4 regions of the Devosia sp. 1635 genome follow, and region 4 is predicted to be linked to each of the others. Evidence: predicted binding sites of a transcription regulator. Region 4 holds the regulator's gene; each other region holds the start of a gene.

Region 1 (5,144 bases), on a different contig from region 4:
CTCGGCGATCATGGGCCTGTCGATGAGCTCGATCTTCCTGGTTTACACCGACGCTTCGATCGCCAAGGTGTTCTTCATCACCGCGGCAACCTTTGGCACGATGAGCCTTTATGGCTACACCACCAAGCGTGACCTGACGGCGATGGGCTCTTTCCTGATGATGGGCCTGATCGGCCTGATCATCGCCTCGATCGTCAACATCTTCATGCAGTCGAGCATGATGGAGTTCATCATCTCCGCTGTCGGCGTGCTGATCTTTGTGGGCCTGACCGCCTATGACACCCAGAAGATCAAAGAAAGCTATGCCGAGCACCATGGTGCCGACACGCTCGCCAAGAACGCCATCATGGGTGCGCTCTCGCTGTATCTGGACTTCATCAACCTGTTCATGATGCTGCTCCGCCTGTTCGGCAACCGCGAATAATTCCGACCCGCGGCCCTGGGCCGCGGATTTCGATGGACACTGTTTGGGGACCGCAGTCATAAAGGCTGCGGTCCCTTTGCTTTGTCGAGTTGACGTATCGTGTCCGACTTCCGCCTGCGCCCGTTCGAGTGGTCCGATGTGCCCGCGATCACCCGCATCTACCGACATTATGTCGATCACACCGCCATTACCTTTGATACCGAAGCGCCCGACGAAACGGCCATCGCCGAGAAATATGCGGGCCTCTTGCGCTTGGGTCATCCGGTGATCATCGCCGAGCGCGCGGGCAAGCCCATCGGCTATGCCTATGCCAGCTTTTATCGGCCCCGCGCGGCCTATCGCTTCACCTGCGAGGATTCGCTTTATCTCGATCCTGCCGAAACCGGGCGCGGCATCGGCAAGGCAATGCTGAGCGAGCTTCTGACGCAGTCGCGGGCCTTTGGCTTCAAGCAGATGCTGGCGGTGATCACCGCCGATACGGCCAACTCGGTCGGCATCCACGAGAGATTTGGCTTCCACCGCGTCGGGTATTACGAAGCGGTTGGCCTCAAATTCGACCGCTGGCACGACATCGTGCACCTGCAACTGGCGCTTTAATCAGGCAGCTTGTTAAACCGATGAGCCTGAGCAACACCCGCTGAGGCGCGGCTGCAGTCCGCCGGACCGGCAACAGGCGGTTAACCCACCACCGCCAGTTGCGGATCGAGCACGCGGAGCACCTGCGCCAGTTCGTGGCCGCGCTTCAAAATGCGGCCCTGCTGGTTGGTAACGGCATATTGCCCCTGGCGATTGCGCAAGCGCGGGGTTTTCTCGATCAGGTAAAGTGGTCGCTCGGACACGCGGGCATATACCGAAAACACTGCCCGCTCGCGCAGGAAGTCCATGGCGTAATCTCGCCACTCGCCCTGCCCGACCTTGCGGCCATAAACCGACAGGATCAGCGCCAGTTCCTTGCGGTCAAAGGCAACAATGGCTGGGACCTTGCTGGGCTGCGGACTGGGCGGCGCCTCGGCCTGATGCACCAATTCGAGCTTCACCGGCTTGCTGTTTGGAACACGCGCTTGCACGCTTGGCCTCGCACTCCTTGTTGCAGAACCGTCATGATCGCGGCATTCGACCGGCGATGCAAGCGCTTCACGGCACCGCCATCGCCCTAGGCCAAAATACCCCATTTAGGCCACACTGCTTCCCTTTGGCTGCCCCATTGCACCGCGACAGTGTCATCGTTGCCCCAAGGCTGGTGGCTGGCCGACCGAGCCCCCCGAAGAACGCCGCCACCAGTTCCTCCAAAGAGCAGTCAACTTCTCCCGTCCCTGGTTTCCAGCGGCGGGAGATTTGTTTGGGGGTCAGCGCTCGTAGGACGCAGCGCCCAGAATGGCTCCTGGCAGCCCATTGCGGTCTTCCTGCACGATCACGGCGATGCCGTCGCCCGCTTCGGCGGCAAGTTCGGCCAATGGCAGTTTGAAACGAGCGCCAGCCTTGCCTTCCCACATGCCCAGCATGTGTCGGCCGGTGACCACCTGGGTATAGCTCATCGCCTTGCCCGCGTTTTCGCCGCGCTCGATCTGCACCTGCGCCTGGCGCAGATAGGTGACGAGCCAAACCACTGCATCGGCGGTTCCGGCACGAGGGCCGATCTCGACCTCGAGCATGCCGGCATCGCTTTCGATATCCACCGGCAGGGTCAGGCTGGCCGAGCGAATGGCGCTATGCACTTCGGCGCGGTGCGAGCCCACCACATCCTGCTTGCCGTTGACCACCATCTGCGGCGTGTAGATGCGCGGCGTGCCCCAACTCTTGGCATAGGCGCGCTGCCGGTCGGAATTGGCCGGATTGCCGAAAGTGTCCTTCCAGCCCACATAATCCCAATAATCGACATGAAAGGCGAGGGCGATCACGTCCTCGTCTCGGCCCAGGCTCGACAGCAGCGCATCGGCCGGCGGGCAGGACGAGCAGCCCTGGCTGGTAAACAATTCAACCACAGCCTTGGGCCGCTCGCGCAGGCTTTCGGCCTGGCTAGAGGGGGCCATGGCCAGAAGTGCGATCATCGCCATGATTACGGCGGGGGTGCAAGGAGGAACCATCCCCAAGTTGTAAGCCACAGATTGGTTGGCCCGCCAGTCAAAACGGGGTGACAAATACCGGCTCGGTTAACCTTAGGCGGGAGCGTGGCAGACCAGCTCCAGGTTATTGCCGTCGGGATCGAGCACAAAGGCGGCATAATAATCGGGACCGTAATTGGGCCGGAGCCCCGGGCCACCATTGTCGCGGCCACCTGCGGCGAGAGCGGCGGCATGGAATGCATCCACGGTCGCGCGGTCGGGGCTGCGTAGGGCGACATGGACCGGCATCGCGCCGTCGGCTGCGGTCAGCCACAGATCGGCGGGTTCGCCCGTTCCGCCCAGCCCCGCAACCCCGGGATAGGCCGCTTGCTGGCTATAGCCGAGCGGAGCCAATGCTGCCTTGTAAAAAGCCAGCATCGGCTCGAACTGCCCGGTGACAATGCCCAGATGATCGATCATTTTTTCCACTCCATTTGCGTATGGCGGAACCCTCGCAGCCCCTTGCGACAAACCCTGTCAGCAGCAAACGAAAATGGCGGCCCCCAAGGGCCGCCATCAAGAATTATCTGGCGCGGGAATGAACCCTTATGCGGCCACGAGGCTGCGCAGCACATAGTGCAGGATGCCGCCATTCTTGTAGTAATCGAGCTCGTTGGCCGTATCGATGCGGCAACGGGTTTCGATGATAAAGCTTGTGCCGTCGGCGCGGGTGATCTTGACCGGCACAATAGCACGGGGAGCCAGGTTTTCCACCCCGACGATGTCGATGGTTTCGGTGCCGTCGAGCCCCAGCGTCTGCCAGCTCTCGCCGTCCTTGAACTGCAGCGGGATCACGCCCATGCCCACAAGGTTGGAGCGGTGAATACGCTCGAAGCTCTGCGCGATCACGGCTTTAACGCCCAAGAGATTGGTGCCCTTGGCCGCCCAGTCGCGCGATGAGCCCGTGCCATATTCCTTACCCGCAAAGATCACGAGCGGCGTGCCCTGGCCCTGATAGGCCATGGCCGCATCATAGATCGGCATCTGCGAGCCATCGGGACCCTTGGTGAAGCCACCTTCAACGCCCGGCAGCATCTGGTTCTTGATGCGGATATTGGCAAAAGTGCCGCGCATCATCACCTCATGGTTGCCGCGCCGGGCGCCATAGGAGTTGAAATCGCGCGGGGCGACCTGGTGCTCCTGCAGATATTGGCCCGCCGGGGTGGAGGGCTTGAACGAGCCGGCCGGGGAGATGTGGTCGGTGGTGATCGAGTCAAGGAACAGGGCCAGCACCCGCGCGCCGTTGATATCGGTCACCGGCTTGGGGGTCATGTCCATGTCTTCGAAATAGGGCGGGTTCTGCACATAGGTCGAGGAGCTGTTCCAGCCATAGGTTTCGCCGCCTTCGATGGCGATGGCCTGCCAGTTGTCGTCGCCCTTGAACACATCCGAATAGCGCCGCTTGAACATTTCAGGCGTCACATGGGTGCGCACGATCTCGGCGATCTCGTGATTGGTGGGCCAGATATCGCGCAGATAAACCGGCTGGCCGTTCGAGCCGATGCCCAGCGGCTCAGTGGTGATGTCGACATTCATCGAGCCGGCAATGGCATAGGCCACAACGAGCGGCGGGGAAGCGAGGAAGTTCGCCTTCACATCCGAATTGACGCGGCCTTCGAAATTGCGATTACCCGACAGCACCGACGCAGCCACCACGTCGCCGGTCTGGATCGCCTTGGAGATGGCGGCCGGCAGCGGGCCCGAATTGCCGATGCAGGTGGTGCAGCCATAGCCGACAAGGTTGAACCCAAGGGCATCAAGATCGGCCTGAAGGTTCGCGGCGGTGAGGTAGTCGGTCACCACCTGCGAGCCGGGGGCCAGCGAGGTCTTGACCCAAGGCTTGGAGTTGAGGCCGAGGGCGCGTGCCTTGCGGGCAACGAGACCGGCAGCCACCAGCACCGATGGGTTGGAGGTATTGGTGCAAGAGGTGATGGCGGCGATCACCACATCACCATGCCCGATGCTGAACTCTTCGCCTTCCACGGGAACGCGGGTGTCCTCGGTCTTGCCGAATTCCTTGGGCAGCCCTTCGATAAAGGCCTGCTTGGCATTGGTCAGAACGATACGGTCTTGCGGGCGCTTGGGACCCGAGATCGAGGGCACGACGGTGGAAAGATCGAGCTCGAGGGTCGAGGTGAACACCGGATCGGGCGAATTGGTGTCGCGGAACATGCCCTGGGCCTTGCTATAGGCCTCAACCAGCGCCACGCGCTGCGGGTCGCGGCCCGAAGTGGTGAGGTATTTCAGCGTATCGGCATCGACGGGGAAGTAGCCGCAGGTGGCGCCATATTCAGGGGCCATATTGGCAATGGTCGCCTGGTCTTCGAGGCTGAGGTAGTCGAGACCCGGGCCATAGAACTCGACGAACTTGCCGACCACGCCCTTCTTGCGCAGCATTTCGGTGACGGTCAGCACGAGGTCGGTGGCGGTGATGCCCTCGTTGATCTTGCCCGTAAGCTTGAAGCCCACGACTTCGGGGATCATCATGGTGATGGGCTGGCCGAGCATCGCTGCCTCGGCCTCGATGCCGCCCACGCCCCAGCCCAGCACAGCCATGCCATTGACCATGGTGGTGTGGGAATCGGTACCCACCAGCGTATCGGGATAAGCGACGATCT
Region 2 (5,144 bases), on a different contig from region 4:
GCCCAGCTTGGGCTTTCCTGTGGGCAACTTATGGTTTCGCAACTCTTGCGGGTGACGCCGAACCGCCAAAAGCGCACTGTGCCGAGGCAACGCACCGGGGCCGATACGATGCACCTGCTACCCCACACCATGCAGACCATTCTCGACGAGCAACCCGCATCAGCCGATTCGGTGACGGCGCAAGCAGTGTCGCGGCTCGAGCAGCGCTTTGGGATGACGGCAGCGATGTCGCTCAATGCCCGGCTGCTGGCCGAGGCACTCAATGCCGCCCTTTCCGATCCCCACACCCGCAGCCTCTTGCAGGCACCAGGCACGGCCGGCGCGGTTTAGCGCTGGCCCGGACCGGCGCTCCAACGGCAAAAGCGCCCCGCAGAAGCCTGCAAGGCGCTGAACAGCACGGCACTGGATGTTATCGGGGCGGAGCCCTCTGCAGGCCCGGGCTTAAAGCCCCTGCAGATCAGCCTCGGCGACGACGCGCTCGCGACCGTCGGAATCATCGTGGACGCGGTACTGAAATTCGCGGCCTTCAAACGGCAGCAGGCGCAGCACGACGCATGGCGTCGCCGCCTTGCCTGCGCGCACATTGCTCAGCAGCATCAGCCGATCGCCGGTGCTGTAGAGATGGTTGACCTGGCGGGCAACGGGGGCAGGGATGCTACGGGCCATCGGCGCAACATTATCAGTCACCGCAGGCACAGGGGCAGCAGCTGCGGAACCCCGGCTGCGCTTCATTGGCACTGCGATACTTTTCAAGTTAGCCGACACAAGAGCACTCCCGCCTGGAACAAAACAAACACCGGGATGTGCCAGGCGGCGCACCCCGGTGCTAAAGTCTTGGGCTTAGCTCAGCAGCGACAGATTGGCTGCCGAAACCTTGCCGTCACGACCGGTTTCCAGTTCGTAGGAAACCTTGTCGTTTTCATACAGGCCCTGCAGGCCCGAACGCTCTACTGCCGAGATGTGGACGAAAGCGTCCTTGCTGCCATCTTCAGGCGAAATAAAGCCGAAGCCCTTGGTGGTGTTGAAGAATTTTACGGTACCATTGATGGTTGCCATGATGAAGTCCTTTGAAAGCCCGAAGCACATGCAAGCGAGCGCTCCCTTGGGCGACATGCGCAAGGGTGATAACGTTCGCAAGAAAGAGAAGGGAGCCAGGGCCCGGAGAACCGGAAGATCAGGCAGCCGACGATTGGCTGTAAACGTGTAACCCTTGTATGACAGTCAATGGTGTTCAAAGCAAGGCCGCATGTCCGCCGCGCCAAACCGGGCCAGTTAGGCCCCGGGAAGCGGCTGGCGCTTTAAAGGCTGGCGACATGCCGGCGGCCCAACTACCATCATATTATTCCGGCCTTCTTCCGGCTTTTCACTGCGGACCTTTCCATGACCACAGCCTTCCCGGCAGACCTTGTTCTCAACAATGCACGTATGGTGCTGGCCGATGAGGTGATCCAGGGTTCCCTTCGTGTTGTGGACGGGCATATCGCCGAGATCGGCACCATAAGTGCATCCGGCACGGATCTGGAGGGGGACTACCTGATCCCCGGTCTCGTGGAACTCCATACCGACCATCTCGAAACCCATTACGCCCCGCGTCCCCGCGTGCGTTGGAACCCTGTCGCGGCAGTGCAGGCCCATGATGCCCAGATCGCCGCTTCGGGTATCACCACCGTGCTTGATGCCATTCGCGTTGGCACCGACGAGCACGCCGATGTCGGCCTGGATGAGTCGCGCATTCTGGCCGGGGCGATTGCGGCGGGGACGCGGGCAGGGCGCCTGCGCGCCGAACATCACGTCCATCTGCGCTGCGAGGTTTCCGCACCCGATTGCCTTGAGAGCTTTTTGCAGGTGATGGACGATCCCCAGGTGCGCTTGGCATCGTTGATGGACCACGCGCCGGGCCAGCGCCAGTTCGTCAAGGAAGAGGTTTATAAGTCCTATTACCAGGGCAAGCTCAAGCTCAGCGACGCCGCGCTCGAGGAGTTCACCACGCGGCGCAACATCGAATCGCAAACCTTTGCCGGCCGCCACCGCCGCGCCATTGCCGATCTGTGCCAAAGCCGCGCCATCGTGCTGGCCAGCCACGACGACGCGACCTCAGACCATGTGGAAGAAGCAGTGACGCTCGGCACCCATATTGCCGAATTTCCCACCACGCTGGATGCGGCGCGCGCCTCCCGTGAGGCGGGCATGGCGATCCTGATGGGCGGGCCCAATGTGGTGCGCGGTAGCTCCCACTCAGGCAATGTCTCGGCCCGCGCGCTGGCCGCCGCCGACCTGCTCGACATCATCTCCTCGGACTACATCCCTTTCAGCATGTTGCAGGCCGCCTTTGCCCTCGCCGACGGCCCCGAAGGGGTGAGCTTGCCCAAGGCTGTGCAACTGGTCACCAAGCGTCCGGCCGCCGCCATCGGCTTTGATGACCGTGGCGAGATCGCCGTCGGCAAGCGCGCCGACCTGGTGCATCTGCGCATCGAAGACGGCATCCCGATCGTCCTGACCGTGTGGCGCCAAGGTCGCCGGGTGGTATGACCGGCACCTTCGTCGCCGTTGTTGGCCCCAGTGGCGTCGGCAAGGACAGTCTGATCCGCTTCGCCCGCGATCGGCTGGGCGATAAGATCTGTTTCGTGCGCCGGGTCGTTACCCGCAGCGCCGATGGCAATGCCGAGGATCACGACACGCTTGATCCCGAAGGTTTCATGGCCGCCGAAGCCCGCGGCGATTTCGCGCTTAGCTGGGCTGCCCACGGCCTGCGCTACGGTCTTCCGGTCGCGCTGGAACATGAACTCGCCAGTGGCCGGGTCGTCGTCGCCAATCTCTCCCGCGGCGTGTTGCCAGCGCTGCTGCAGCGCTATCCCACCGCGGTGGTCGTCTCCGTGGTGGCTGATCGCCCGGTGATCGCCGAGCGGCTCCTGCGCCGCGGCCGGGAATCACCGGCCTCGGTGGAGCGACGCCTCGCGCGCCGCATCGAGTGCAACACCGTGCCCGCCAACGCCGTCGTCATTGACAATTCGGGTGAGCTTTCCGTTGCCGGCGCTCAATTCGTGACGCTGCTGCAAGAGCTCGGCGGGCGGTGAACTAAGCTATAGTAAGTACGGGAAAGTCCAGCTTACTCCAATGTTTAACTGTGCGTGATTCTGCACCTCTATACAGTGTTCTGTAGTTACGAGAGTAGGCAGCAGCATGGATCTTCCTGGCATCGGCAGACGTGAGTTTCTCGCCAAGGCAACCCGCACTTTCACCGCTACGCTCCTGGCCGGCTCGCTCGCAGCTTGCGGGTCGGGCGGGCACCGGCGCAGCGCCCGGTCCCGCTCCGTGATTGGCGGTGGGGCCGCCGACACTGACGCCGTCTCCTGCTTCCTGCCCGGCACGCGCATCGGGACCGCCAAGGGCACTGTTGCCGTCGAAACCCTGCGGATCGGCGATCTCGTGCAAACCGCTTCCGGCACTCAGCCCGTCAAATGGATCGGGCGCAGCCTGCGCCATCGTCCCGCCGCCGGCTGGTCGCTCACGATGCGGCCGGTTCGCATCCGCCGCTCGGCCATGGCCCGAAATGTCCCCAGTCGCGACCTGCTGGTCTCGCGCGAACACAGCCTCTTTCTCGACGGCGTGCTGATCCCCGCCTATCAACTCATCAACGGCACCACCATTACGGAAGAGCCCTGGGATCATTCCCCCACACTCGAGCTGTTCAACATCGAATTGGCCGAGCATCAGGTGATCTTTGCCAATGGCGTTGCGGTCGAAACCCTCCTCGCCAATAATGGCCGTGACCAGTTCGACAATGCCGCCGAGTATGCGCTTCTCTACGGCCCGCACACTGCAATCACCGCCAAATACGCCCGCGTCATCCGCTATGGTCGCCGCCGCGACCGTGCCCTCGCCTCTGTCAGGCGCTGGCTCACCGGCTGGGGTCTTGATCTGCGCGACGCCTCCATGCGCGCCCATGACCGCTTCGCCGCCCGCGCCCAAATGGCCGGTTGAGCGGGCAGGGGCCTCGCTGCGCATCAATCCCCCGGCAAAGTGCGCGATGGCCCACCCGCGCTCTTGCATTGGCCTGCGCCTCCCGCTAGTTCTGTGCGTCGGGTTCGCCCCCAAGCGGGCGGGTATAGCTCAGTGGTAGAGCAGCAGCCTTCCAAGCTGAATATGCGGGTTCGATTCCCGCTACCCGCTCCAAAATTCCTCACATTGTCAGTAAATTACCGGCACGCGCTGCAAGCGCGTCGTAACTCCGTTGCAACTCCCATCGCGGGTACGGCTGCATTGGCGCCGGCAATCCTCCATATTGGGCCCGGACGTCTGCCGGCCGTGGAGGACCCCCGATGCATTTCACCTTCCGCCAGGAGCCAGGGGTGTTCACCATCACCGCCGGGCTGGTCGACGCCCATGGCGATATGCGCACCGGCAACCGCGTACAGAGCGATAAAACGCCGCTCACGCTGACCGAAACCCGCGTGTCCTTCGGCCTCGATATCCAGAACCTTGATTACGATCGGCTGGCGCTGGCCTGCTGCCTGCTCTTCCTGCCTTTCATCGGCAACAAGGTCTCTTTTTCCTTCCCAGTGTCCGATGTGATCCCCGAGTTCCTTCACGCCAACAAACGCGGCGCTCCCGGGCCCGAGCCGGTCGAAGTCACCACCACCGTAACGGGGCCGCGCCCCGAGAATGCTTCGCCCATCACCCTCGCCACCTGCGGGCTCGCCTTGGGCGGGGGCTTTGATGCCGTCGCGGTCAAGACGCTGCTGCCCGAAGTGTTCAGCTACCACCTCGTCAGCGCCATCATCGTCAACAACGTCTTCCACCTGCCCATCTACCGCTTCTACGCCGATCGGGACGCCATCCGGCTCAACGACGCCCCCGTCTGCGACCAGTATATCTGGACCAATGCCGAAAACATCGCGTCCCCGCGCGGCGTCACCACCTGGGCCACCTATGCCATTCCCATGCTGCTGGCCGGAGCCGATCGCGGCCTCAACTGCATCCTGTCGGGCACGGTGTTCGAAGGCTCGTTCAACGAAAACGGCCGCCGCTATGTCGAGTTCAGGCCCGGCAATCGCCATGATACGATCGGCCGGGCCTTCGCCGCCCTTGGCCTGCGCATCGCGCCTGCCGCCACCATGCTGCCCGAATATCTCAACATCAAGGAA
Region 3 (5,144 bases), on a different contig from region 4:
AAGATGGCTGGGAGGCGCATCTGCAGGGCGTTGCCAACGAGGCCGGGGGCATGAAGCGCTTCGCCAGCCCCGAGGAGCTGGCGAATTTCTTTGTGTTCATGTGCTCGGACAAGGCCAGCTATTCGACGGGCTCGACCTATTTCGTCGATGGCGGCTGGCTGAAGACGGTTTAGGCGCGGGGGCTGCGCGACGTGGGCTAAGCCCACGCGCGGGGGCGTTTGCGCCGGATCAGCCCGTCTGGACCAGCCGGGTGCGGAGCAGTTCGCCACTGTCGCTGAGGATGGAATAGGCGATGCCGGTCAGCAGGGAGTTGATCCGGCGCAGGGCGTGCACGGTTTCAAGGTGCAGGTCGCTCGACTGGATGCTGGTGGGGTTGCCGTCGCGCATGCGGCTGAAATGCTGCTCCATGCTGCGCCGCTCGAGCACGCCGATCTCGTCCTTCTCCGCCACGAGCTGGCGGGCCGAATCGGTGTCCTCGGACACAAGCACATTGAAGGCCAGTTGCATGTTGCCCAGCACGCGCGCATGCAGGTCCGTCAGCTCGTTCCAGCCCTGGGACGAAAAGGCGAGGCGCCGCTCCTGCTTTTGCTCGGCGAGCTTGAGCAGCTGCTTGACGATGATGTCGCCGGCCTGTTCGAGGCTGATGGCGAAATTGGTCAGGTCCTTGGCGCGGCGGGTCTGGGCGGCGTCCATTTCCTCCCATTCAAGGCGCGTGAGGAACAGCTTGATCTCACGATTGGCCTGATCGACCTCGGACTCGAGCGCCTTGATGCGGCGGATGGCTGTTTTGTCGCAGCTTTGGAAGATTTCCATCACCGGCTGGAGCATGACCTCGACCGTTTCGCTCATGCGCAGCAATTCGCGCGTGGCGCTGGCGAGCGCGGCATCGATGTTGCCGGTAGGGGTCGAGAGCAGAGCGTTGCTGCGCAGCCGCGCGACATTGAGCTCGCCTTCGACCGGCGCTTCGCTGATGAAGCGTTCGGTCAGGCGGGCAACAAGGCCGGTTAGCGGCAAACCCAGCACCAGAACGGCGAAGTTGAAGCCGATATGGAGGATGCTGGCCTGGAGGCCGACACTGCCTGGAATAGCGTCAAGCAGATGGGGCAGCAGCTGGACCAGCAACAGAACGAGGATCGCAGCGCCGCCGCGGAATGCCAGCGCGCCAACAGCGATGCGGCGGGCCCGCACATCGGCGGCCCGGGTCATGCTCCAGGAGATCAGCGTGCCGCCCAGATTGGCGCCGAGCACAAAGGCGGTGGCCACTTCGAGCGGGATAAGGCCGGTGGCGCCAAAGGAGATGATGACGAGAACGCTGGCGACGGAGGAATAGGACGCCCAGGTGATAAGCGCGGCGACAAGGAAACCGGTCCAGAGATCGCCCTGCAGATAGGTGATGACCGAGCCCAGCGCGCGGCTGTCGCGCCAGGGGGCGGTGGCTTCCCCCACCATTTGCAGCGACAGGAGCACAAAGGCGATGCCCAGCACCATGCGGCCGAGCTGCTTGGTGCCGCGGCTTTGGCCGCGCAGGAACAGCATGCCGCCGATGATGATCAGCGGGGGCATGAGGAGGGTGAGATCAAAGGACAGGATGCTGGCCACGAGCGCCGAGCCGAAATAGGCCCCCAGCATCAGTGCGAGGCCCGTGCCGCCTTCGAGGAGCCCGCCGGCAGCAAAGCTCGAGGCGAGCGCGGCAACGGCAGTGGAGCTTTGCAGGGCAACGGCCATGGCAGTGCCGGCAGCGGCGGCGCCGATGCGGCTTTTGTTGGCGTAAGCCAGCAAACGCTTAAGCTGGGGCGAATAGGCGCGCTCAACCGCGGTCCGCACCATGCGCACTGCCCAGAGCAGCAGCACGATGGCGGCTACCAGATGCACTGCGATGAAATACAAACGACGCCTCCTTGAGCGGCCAAATGGCCAGCCCCTATGATGTTCACATGAACCCCAGTGATGCAACTGCTTGGGGCAAAACCGCGAATGACGCTGTGCGCTGTCATAAAACGGTTAGGTGCTCCAACTAGAAGCCTAAGCAGGCTGCAGCAAGGCCATCAACCCCCCTTCTTGAATGTTCAAATGAGCATTTCAGTTTGCAAAGGAAGAATCGATGCTATCAAGTGGTGCCAAGCTTGGGACGAAAAGCTCCCAGCGCAATAACATGGGAGTGAGCATGTTCAAAAACGCTTTGCTGTTGTCTGCAGGACTGGTCGCCGTGATGTCGGCAACACCGGCCTATGCTCAGACCGAAATCACCTGGTGGCACGCCATGAGCGCCGAACTCGGCGAAAAGCTCGAGGAAGTGGCGCAGGGCTTCAATGAAAGCCAGACCGAGTACAAGGTCACGCCCGTCTTCAAGGGCACCTATCCCGAAACGCTCAATGCCGCAATCTCGGCATTCCGCGCCAACGAGCAGCCCGCCATCGTGCAGGTTTATGAAGTTGGCACCGGCACGATGATGGCTGCCCAGGGCGCCGTTTATCCCGTGCACCAGCTGATGACCGACAAGGGCGAGCCGTGGGATCCGAGCGCCTTCCTGCAGCCAGTTGTCGGCTATTATTCGGACACCGAAGGCAACATCCTGTCGATGCCCTTCAACTCGTCCACGCCGATCTTCTACTACAACAAGGACGTGTTCGAAAAAGCCGGCCTTGATCCGGAAGTCGCGCCCAAGACCTGGGCGGAAGTGGAAGAATTCTCGCGCAAGATCGTCGATTCCGGCGCAGCCAAGTGCGGCCTGACCACGGCCTGGATCACCTGGATCCACACCGAAAACATGTCGGCTCTGCACGATCAGCCGTTCGGCACGCTCGAAAACGGCTTTGGTGGCGCCGCTTCCGAGCTGACGTTCAACAATGAAGCGGTCGTCAAGCATTGGGGCAATCTCAAGAAGTGGGCTGACGAAGGCCTGTTCCAGTATGGCGGCCCGGTGGGCGGCAACGATTCGCAGCCCAAGTTCGTGGCGCAGGAATGCGCGATGTTCATGAACTCCTCGGCTGGCCGCGCTGGCGTGATCCGCAATGCCGTGGACTTCGAAGTCGGCTTTGCGCCCCTGCCCTATTATGACGACCTGATCGACGAGCCCAAGAACTCGATCATCGGTGGCGCCACCTTGTGGGTGCTGAACGGCAAGTCCGACGAAGTGTATTCGGGCGTCGCCAAGTTCTTCACCTATCTGAGCCAGCCCGAAGTGCAGGCCGATTGGCACCAGTTCACCGGCTATCTGCCGATCACCACGGCAGCCTATGAGCTGGGCCAGGAGCAGGGCTACTACGCCAAGAACCCGGGTTCAGACATCGCCATCGAGCAGATCATGCGCGGCACTCCCACAGCCAACTCCAAGGGCGTGCGCTTCGGCAACCTGACCCAGGTCCGCGATGCCGTGGACGCCGAGTTCGAGGCCATGCTGGCCGGCCAGAAGACCGCCCAGGAAGCACTGGACAGCGCCGTGGAGCGCGGCAACGCCATCCTGCGCGATTTCGAAGCCAACAACAGCTAATCCGCTACCGTCAGGAAGACCCGCGCCAATGGTGCGGGTCTTCATCCGAGGCCCAGCCAGCGAGCCCCAATGCAGTCCAAACGCACGATTTTCCCCAACAAACTGCTGCCTTACGCGCTGCTGGCGCCGCAGCTGATCATCACCATCATCTTCTTCCTGTGGCCCGCGGCCCAGGCAGTCCGGTCGAGCTTTGAACGCGAAGATCCGTTCGGCTTCCGAACCACCTTTATCTGGTTCCAGAACTATACCCGGCTGTTTGCCGACCCCGGCTATCTGCGCGCGGCCTCCAACACGGCGGTGTTCGCAGTCGGCGTCACCATCCTCTCGATGGGCGTGGCGCTGTTGCTGGCTGTGGCGGTTAACCGGCTGTTGCGCTCGGGCAAGTTCTACACCACGCTCCTGGTCTGGCCCTATGCGGTGGCGCCGATCGTTGCGGGTATCCTGTGGTGGTTCATGTTCAACCCCACGATCGGCATCGTGCCCTATCTGCTGGATGCGTTCGGTTATCGCTGGAACCACCGGGTGAACGGCAACGACGCCATGATCCTCGTGATCATCGCGGCCAGCTGGAAGCAGATTTCCTATAACTTCCTGTTCTTCGTGGCGGGTCTGCAATCGGTGCCGAAATCACTGATCGAGGCGGCCGCTATCGATGGCGCCGGCCCGTTCAAGCGGTTCTGGACCATTGTGTTCCCGCTGCTGTCGCCGACGACCTTCTTCTTGATGATCGTCAACATCAATTACGCCATGTTCGACACTTTCGGCATTATCGACGGCACCACCGCCGGCGGCCCTGCGGGCGCCACCAACACGCTGGTGTACAAGGTTTATGCCGACGGCTTTGTTGGCCTCAATATCGGCTCGTCGGCGGCCCAGTCCGTGCTGCTGATGCTGATCGTTATCGCTTTGACCGTCGTCCAGTTCCGCTGGGTCGAACGGCGCGTGCAATACTAGGAGGCCGGTCATGGTCGAAAACAGGCCTTTCCTCAATATCCTCACGCATCTGCTGCTGATCGTCGGCGTTGCCGTGGTGGCGTTCCCGGTCTACCTGGCTTTCATCGCCTCCACCCATGGCGCGGACGCGTTCTCGCGTGGGCTGGCGCCCATGCTGCCCGGGCCGCATATGATCGACAATTATGCGCGGATGCTCACCAACGGCCTGTCTTCGGCCGGGGCGCCGCCGGTCTGGATGATGCTGATCAATTCCACGATCATGGCGCTGACCATCGCCATCGGCAAGATCGCCATCTCGATCATCTCGGCCTATGCGATCGTCTACTTCAAGTTCCCGTTCCGCCTGCTCGCCTTCTGGATGATCTTCATCACCCTGATGCTGCCGGTGGAAGTGCGCATCATGCCCACCTTCAAGGTGGTGGCGGATCTCGGGATGCTCAACAGCTATGCCGGTCTCACCATTCCGCTGATCGCTTCGGCGACCGCGACGTTCCTCTTCCGCCAGTTCTTCCTGACTATTCCCGATGAACTGATGGAAGCGGCGCGGGTGGATGGCGCGGGTCCGATGAAGTTCTTCCGCGACATCCTGCTGCCCCTCAGCCGGACCAATATCGCCGCGCTATTCGTGATCCTCTTCATCTATGGCTGGGTGCAGTATTTGTGGCCGCTGCTGGTGACCACCGACACCGGCTATTACACC
Region 4 (5,144 bases):
CTGCTGATCCCGGCGGCGATAAGATCTTCCACCAGCAGGAACATCAGGAGGCCCACAAGGCTGTATTTGGAGGCCGGCCCGTCCGTGTTGGAGTTGATGTATTGCGAATAATGACAGGGGGAATAGGTGCCTACCGCCGTCGCCACGATTTCCTCGCCGACATAAAGCGCATGGAGCGCTACGGCCGGCTTGTCCTCGCTGGCGCCGGCAATGGCCCCATCCCGGAACAAGGCGCGGAAGTGAGGCTCGGCAAAGACATTTGGCACGCCCATTTGCCGGAATCGCACGGAGCGATGCTCAAGGAAGGCCGCATGGACTTGGTCGATGTGCTCGAGCGTTGTGGCGCGGCGCAAAGTGACGGGACCTAGCGTTTCCTCGAGCCGGCGACGCCCGCGCAGGATATCGACCCGCCGCTTCTTAGGAAGCGTTTCGAGCATGGTGGGCGCAATGTCGGCATAATAGAAATGGTCCGGCGAAGGCTGATGGGGAAAGCTGAGCAGGGGATTGTCTATGCCTCGCCATTGGGCAGGCAGGTGCTCGAAGCTGAGCACATCGACGCCGGCCTCGTCTCGCAACCGGGCAAAGGCCCGGTTCAGCACGGGTCGGGTAAGAAGCGCCGCAGCATCGCGCCGAACAGGCATCCAGTCGCTGTTGCCAAAGGAGGAGCCGGGAATGGCCGCAAAGGTGCAGCCGGCCTTGCGGTGAAGATGCAAGGGAAGCAGGGCGGCGGGGCTGCCATCGAATTCGATCTGTAGGGTGACGAAGTCCGCATCTTCGAGCTGCTGGGCGCGGGCAATCTCGGCAATCCAGTCGAAGCGCTGGTAGGGCGTGAAGATCGCCTCGCGCTCAAGAGCGCGCCACGCCGGCTCGGCAGCGGCGAGGCCGCGCTGCAGGGTGATGCCGCCGCCGGACGTCGTGGAACCCGGAGCCGGCTGGTTGGCAAGCTCGTTGATCAGGCGTTGATCCGTGGTGGTCATGCACTGCCCCGCCGTTCCCTCAAGAAAACAGCGTTAGCAGCCGGCTTTTAACAAACCGCTTGAGCAGATCGTTACAAAATCATCAACAGGCGAGAGCAGGATCGCTCAGGCGGGCTGGGCGAAACGCTCGTCAAAGGCATAACCAGCGCCCCGCACCGTGCGGATCGGATCGGCATCGCGGCCCCGGTTGATCGCGCGGCGCAGGCGGCCGATGTGCACATCAACGGTGCGTTCATCGACATAAACCTCGTTGCCCCAAACGCCGTCGAGCAACTGCTCGCGCGAATAAACCCGGCCGGGATGGCGCATCAAATATTCCAGCAGGCGGTATTCAGTAGGGCCAAGATGGACGTCGCGGCTGCCCCGGCGCACCCGGTGAGTGGTGCGATCGAGTTCCAGGTCACCCAGCTTGAGCGAGGCGGTGACGAGATTTGGGCTGGCGCGGCGCAGCAGGGCCCGCACCCTGGCAACCAGTTCAGGCACCGAGAAGGGCTTGACCATGTAGTCATCGGCGCCGGTCGCCAAACCCCGGATGCGCTCTTCTTCCTCGCCGCGAGCCGTCAGCATGATGATGGGGATCAATGCGGTTTCCTGGCGGGCACGGAGACGCCGGCACAACTCGATCCCGGAAATCTCGGGCAGCATCCAATCGAGCAGGATCAAGTCGGGAACCTTGTCCTTGATATGCTCAAGCGCATCATTGCCGGTTTCGGCCGTGAGCACCGCAAAGCCCTCTGCCTCGAGATTGTAGCGCAGGAGGATCGAGAGGTCTTCTTCGTCTTCGACAACAAGAATTGTGGCTGGCATGGGTTACCCTCCAGTCGGGCTCATTGGCCCGATTGTTCAACTGCGCACTCCCTTTCCCTAGGGGCAGGGTGGCGCCAAAATAAACCTTGGTGCGTGCTATGCTTTGATTTGCGTGCGGTGCAGTTCCTGAACGTCGCCCGTAAGCTGCCGGCCGGTTTGCAGGTAGTAGGCCCGCTCGGCAATGTTGGTGGCGTGATCGCCGATCCGCTCGAGGCTTTTGGCGCAGAACAGGAGGTGGGTGCAGGTGGTAATGTTGCGCGGGTCTTCCATCATATAGGTCAGGAGTTCGCGGAAGAGCGATGTGTGCATGGCATCGACCTCGTCGTCGCGATTGCAAACCTCGATGGCAGCGGCAGCGTCGCGGTTCGAATAGGCATCGAGTGCGTTCTTGATCTGGCCCAGCACCAGCGCCGTCATGTTCTTGACGCCGTTATAGAAGGTGGGCTGCAGGTTCATGCCTTCGAGCTTGAGGGAGCGGCGGGCCAGTTGCTTGGCCATGTCGCCGACGCGCTCCAGGTCCTGGGCGACGTGGATCGCGGTGATGATGGCGCGCAGGTCCGAAGCCATGGGTTGGCGCCGGGCGATCATTGACACCGCCATGTCGTCGATGCGGCGCTGCATGTCGTCGATGCGCTGGTCGGCGATGATGGTGAGGTCGGCCAGTTCGCGGTCAAGCTTGAGCAGCGACTTGGTGCCGTTCTCGATGGCGAGTTCCACCATGCCGCCCATTTCCGCGATGGCCTGGGCAAGCGCGACCAGTTCGTCGCTGTAGGACGTTACGATGTGGTCTTTAGTGGCGGGCATGGCGTTTCCTCCGTTGGTGCCGGGCAAATCAGCCGATGCGGCCCATGATATAGTCTTGCGTCTGCTTGTGGACCGGGTTGGTGAAGATGTCTTCGGTCACCCCTTCCTCGATCAGCTTGCCCAGGTGGAAGAACGCGGTTTTCTGGGACACACGCGCTGCCTGTTGCATGGAGTGGGTGACGATCACGATCGTGTAGTTCTCGCGCAACTCATCGATAAGTTCTTCGATGATTGCGGTGGCGATCGGATCAAGGGCCGAGCAGGGCTCGTCCATCAGGATGACCTCGGGGCCGACCGCGATGGCGCGAGCAATGCAGAGACGCTGCTGCTGGCCGCCCGACAGACCGGTGCCGGGCTCGTTGAGGCGATCCTTGACCTCCTCGAACAGACCGGCCTTGCGGAGCGAGGAGACAACGATCTCGTCGAGATCGGACTTGTTGCGCGCTAAGCCGTGAATGCGCGGTCCGTAGGCGACGTTCTCGTAGATGGATTTGGGGAACGGGTTGGGCTTTTGGAACACCATGCCGATCCGCGCGCGCAGTTCCACCACGTCGAGCGCGGGATCGTAGATGTCTTCGCCGTCGAGCTTGATGGTGCCGCCGACTCGAGCGCCTTCGATGGTGTCGTTCATGCGGTTGATGCAGCGCAGGAAAGTCGACTTGCCGCATCCCGAGGGGCCGATAAACGAGGTCACCGCGCGATCGGGGATGTCGATGGAGATGCCGAACAAAGCCTGCTTGGCGCCGTAGTGGACGGTTACGTCCCGGGCTTCGATCCGGATAGGACGATCCAAGGCGGCAGACGGGTTCATGGCGCTAGTCACTGATTGTTGGGTCAACTTCACCTTACCGGCAAGCATGTCCATTTTCGATGTCCTTGTTGCGTGAGGTCGATCAGACGCGCTTTTCGAGGCGCGAGCGCAGATAGATGGCCGTGCCGTTCAGCACGATCATGACGCCGAGCAGCACCATGATGGCCGCTGCCGTCCGCGGTTCAAAGAAGTTGCGGTTCTCGTTGCCCTGCCAGAGATAGATCTGGACGGGCAGGGCGGTGGCCTGATCGAGCGGGGTAGCGGGCACCTGGGCCACAAAGGCCTTCATGCCGATCAGCAGGAGCGGCGCTGTTTCACCAAGGGCGTGGGCGACGCCCAGAATGGTGGCCGTGAGGATGGAGGGAAGCGTCACCGGCAGTACATGATGGAACACCATCTGCGTCTTGCTGGCCCCCATGCCCAAGGCGGCTTGGCGCAGGGCGGGGGAAACGCCCAGCAGCGCGCCACGGGTCGCGATGATGATGGTGGGAAGCGTCATCAGCGTCAGCACCAGACCACCAACCAAGGGAGCCGAGATGGGCAGGTGCATGTAGTTGATGAAGACCGCGGCGCCGAGCAGACCGAAGACGATGGAGGGCACGGCGGCGAGGTTGTTGATGTTGACCTCGATGAAGTCGGTCAGCCGCGACTTGGGCGCAAATTCCTCGAGATAGATCGCCGCGGCGACACCGATAGGAACGGCCAGGACGATCACGATCAGCATCATGTAAAGGGAGCCCACAAAGGCGCCCAGCAGGCCCGCGGAGGCCGGCGCGGCGCGGCTATCGGCATTGGTGAACAGTGACCAGGCAAAGCCATTGGTGACGGTGCCGTTCGCCTCGAACGCATCGATCACGCTGCGGGCGGCCGGTGACAGCTGCTGCTGCGCATCGCCGAGCGAGCGGTTGATGTTGCCCTTGATCCAATTATCGGCGTTGGCCGAGGCGAGAACGTCCACCGGCACAGTGCGGCCAAGCAGCGCTGGATCGGCAACGAACATCTCCCGGAGTTGATGGCGGGCATTGGTTTCCGGAATCGAGAGGAGTTCGCGCGAGGTGATCTCGGTCCCCGGCGGCAGCTTGGCGAGCAGCGCGGCCTCTAGGATGCGGTTCCAGTTCAACAAAGCCAGTTCACGCCGCCAGCGCAAATCCGCCGCCTGATATTCCGCGGGCGAGGCGAATTCGCCCGCCACGGGCGCAGGGCCGACATCGATGATGGCGGGATCGAAGAACACCTCCAGATGCAGGTTGGACTGGACGAAAGCCGGGATCCCCTTGCGGGTCACATCCACGAACAGGAGGGCGACAAAGCCCAGTGCCAGAACAATGGCGCCGATGCCCAGCCCTCGAAAGATCGCTTCGTTCCGGTGCCGACGGCGCAAGCCCGACCGGACCAGGCGCGTGCGCTGCTGGGAGATTTCGCGGGGGGCAGTGGTGAGGGTGGTGGCCATGTTACTCGTACTGCTCCCGGAAGCGGCGGACGATATAAAGCGCGAAGATGTTGAGGCAGAGGGTAATCACGAAGAGGGTGAGCCCCAGGGCAAAGCCGACGAGGGACTGAGGGCCGGAGAAATCGGTATCGCCGGTGAGCTGGTTGACGATGGACACGGTGATGGTCGCAACGGGCTCGAAGGGGTTGCCGCGCAGCACGGGTGCATTGCCCGCGGCAAGCACCACGATCATGGTTTCGCCAATCGCGCGGCTGACGGCCAGCAAAAAGGCGCCAACGATGCCCGGCAGCGCGGC

The links. The regulator PhoB, encoded in region 4, activates phosphate uptake and scavenging genes when phosphate is short. The targets are predictions, from matches to a motif close to TGTCATNNANCTGTCAT.
Region 1: HRU92_RS13350 (DUF2794 domain-containing protein) is a predicted target of PhoB. The motif match lies at 1,510-1,526, and genes of this name have one in related genera.
Region 2: HRU92_RS04355 (alpha-D-ribose 1-methylphosphonate 5-triphosphate diphosphatase) is a predicted target of PhoB. The motif match lies at 1,204-1,220, and genes of this name have one in related genera.
Region 3: ugpB (sn-glycerol-3-phosphate ABC transporter substrate-binding protein UgpB) is a predicted target of PhoB. The motif match lies at 1,989-2,005, and genes of this name have one in related genera.

Annotation. Positions count from the first base shown of each region.
Region 1 covers NZ_JABAOM010000003.1:223,219-228,362, forward strand. The annotation lists gene HRU92_RS13340 (Bax inhibitor-1/YccA family protein) at 1-424, shown strand, start outside; gene HRU92_RS13345 (GNAT family N-acetyltransferase) at 524-1,021, shown strand; gene HRU92_RS13350 (DUF2794 domain-containing protein) at 1,102-1,449, opposite strand; gene HRU92_RS13355 (DUF1223 domain-containing protein) at 1,771-2,472, opposite strand; gene HRU92_RS13360 (VOC family protein) at 2,581-2,946, opposite strand; gene acnA (aconitate hydratase AcnA) at 3,073-5,144, opposite strand, start outside.
Region 2 covers NZ_JABAOM010000001.1:868,940-874,083, forward strand. The annotation lists gene HRU92_RS04340 (hypothetical protein) at 109-330, shown strand; gene HRU92_RS04345 (hypothetical protein) at 442-666, opposite strand; gene HRU92_RS04350 (cold-shock protein) at 841-1,056, opposite strand; gene HRU92_RS04355 (alpha-D-ribose 1-methylphosphonate 5-triphosphate diphosphatase) at 1,381-2,529, shown strand; gene phnN (phosphonate metabolism protein/1,5-bisphosphokinase (PRPP-forming) PhnN) at 2,526-3,074, shown strand; gene HRU92_RS04365 (Hint domain-containing protein) at 3,181-3,981, shown strand; tRNA gene HRU92_RS04370 (tRNA-Gly) at 4,100-4,173, shown strand; gene HRU92_RS04375 (DUF6395 domain-containing protein) at 4,320-5,144, shown strand, end outside.
Region 3 covers NZ_JABAOM010000001.1:741,743-746,886, reverse strand. The annotation lists gene HRU92_RS03705 (SDR family oxidoreductase) at 1-173, shown strand, start outside; gene HRU92_RS03700 (Na/Pi cotransporter family protein) at 229-1,887, opposite strand; gene ugpB (sn-glycerol-3-phosphate ABC transporter substrate-binding protein UgpB) at 2,165-3,490, shown strand; gene ugpA (sn-glycerol-3-phosphate ABC transporter permease UgpA) at 3,560-4,444, shown strand; gene ugpE (sn-glycerol-3-phosphate ABC transporter permease UgpE) at 4,455-5,144, shown strand, end outside.
Region 4 covers NZ_JABAOM010000002.1:398,314-403,457, reverse strand. The annotation lists gene HRU92_RS08805 (GNAT family N-acetyltransferase) at 1-977, opposite strand, end outside; gene phoB (phosphate regulon transcriptional regulator PhoB) at 1,083-1,784, opposite strand; gene phoU (phosphate signaling complex protein PhoU) at 1,881-2,588, opposite strand; gene pstB (phosphate ABC transporter ATP-binding protein PstB) at 2,617-3,399, opposite strand; gene pstA (phosphate ABC transporter permease PstA) at 3,482-4,849, opposite strand; gene pstC (phosphate ABC transporter permease subunit PstC) at 4,851-5,144, opposite strand, start outside.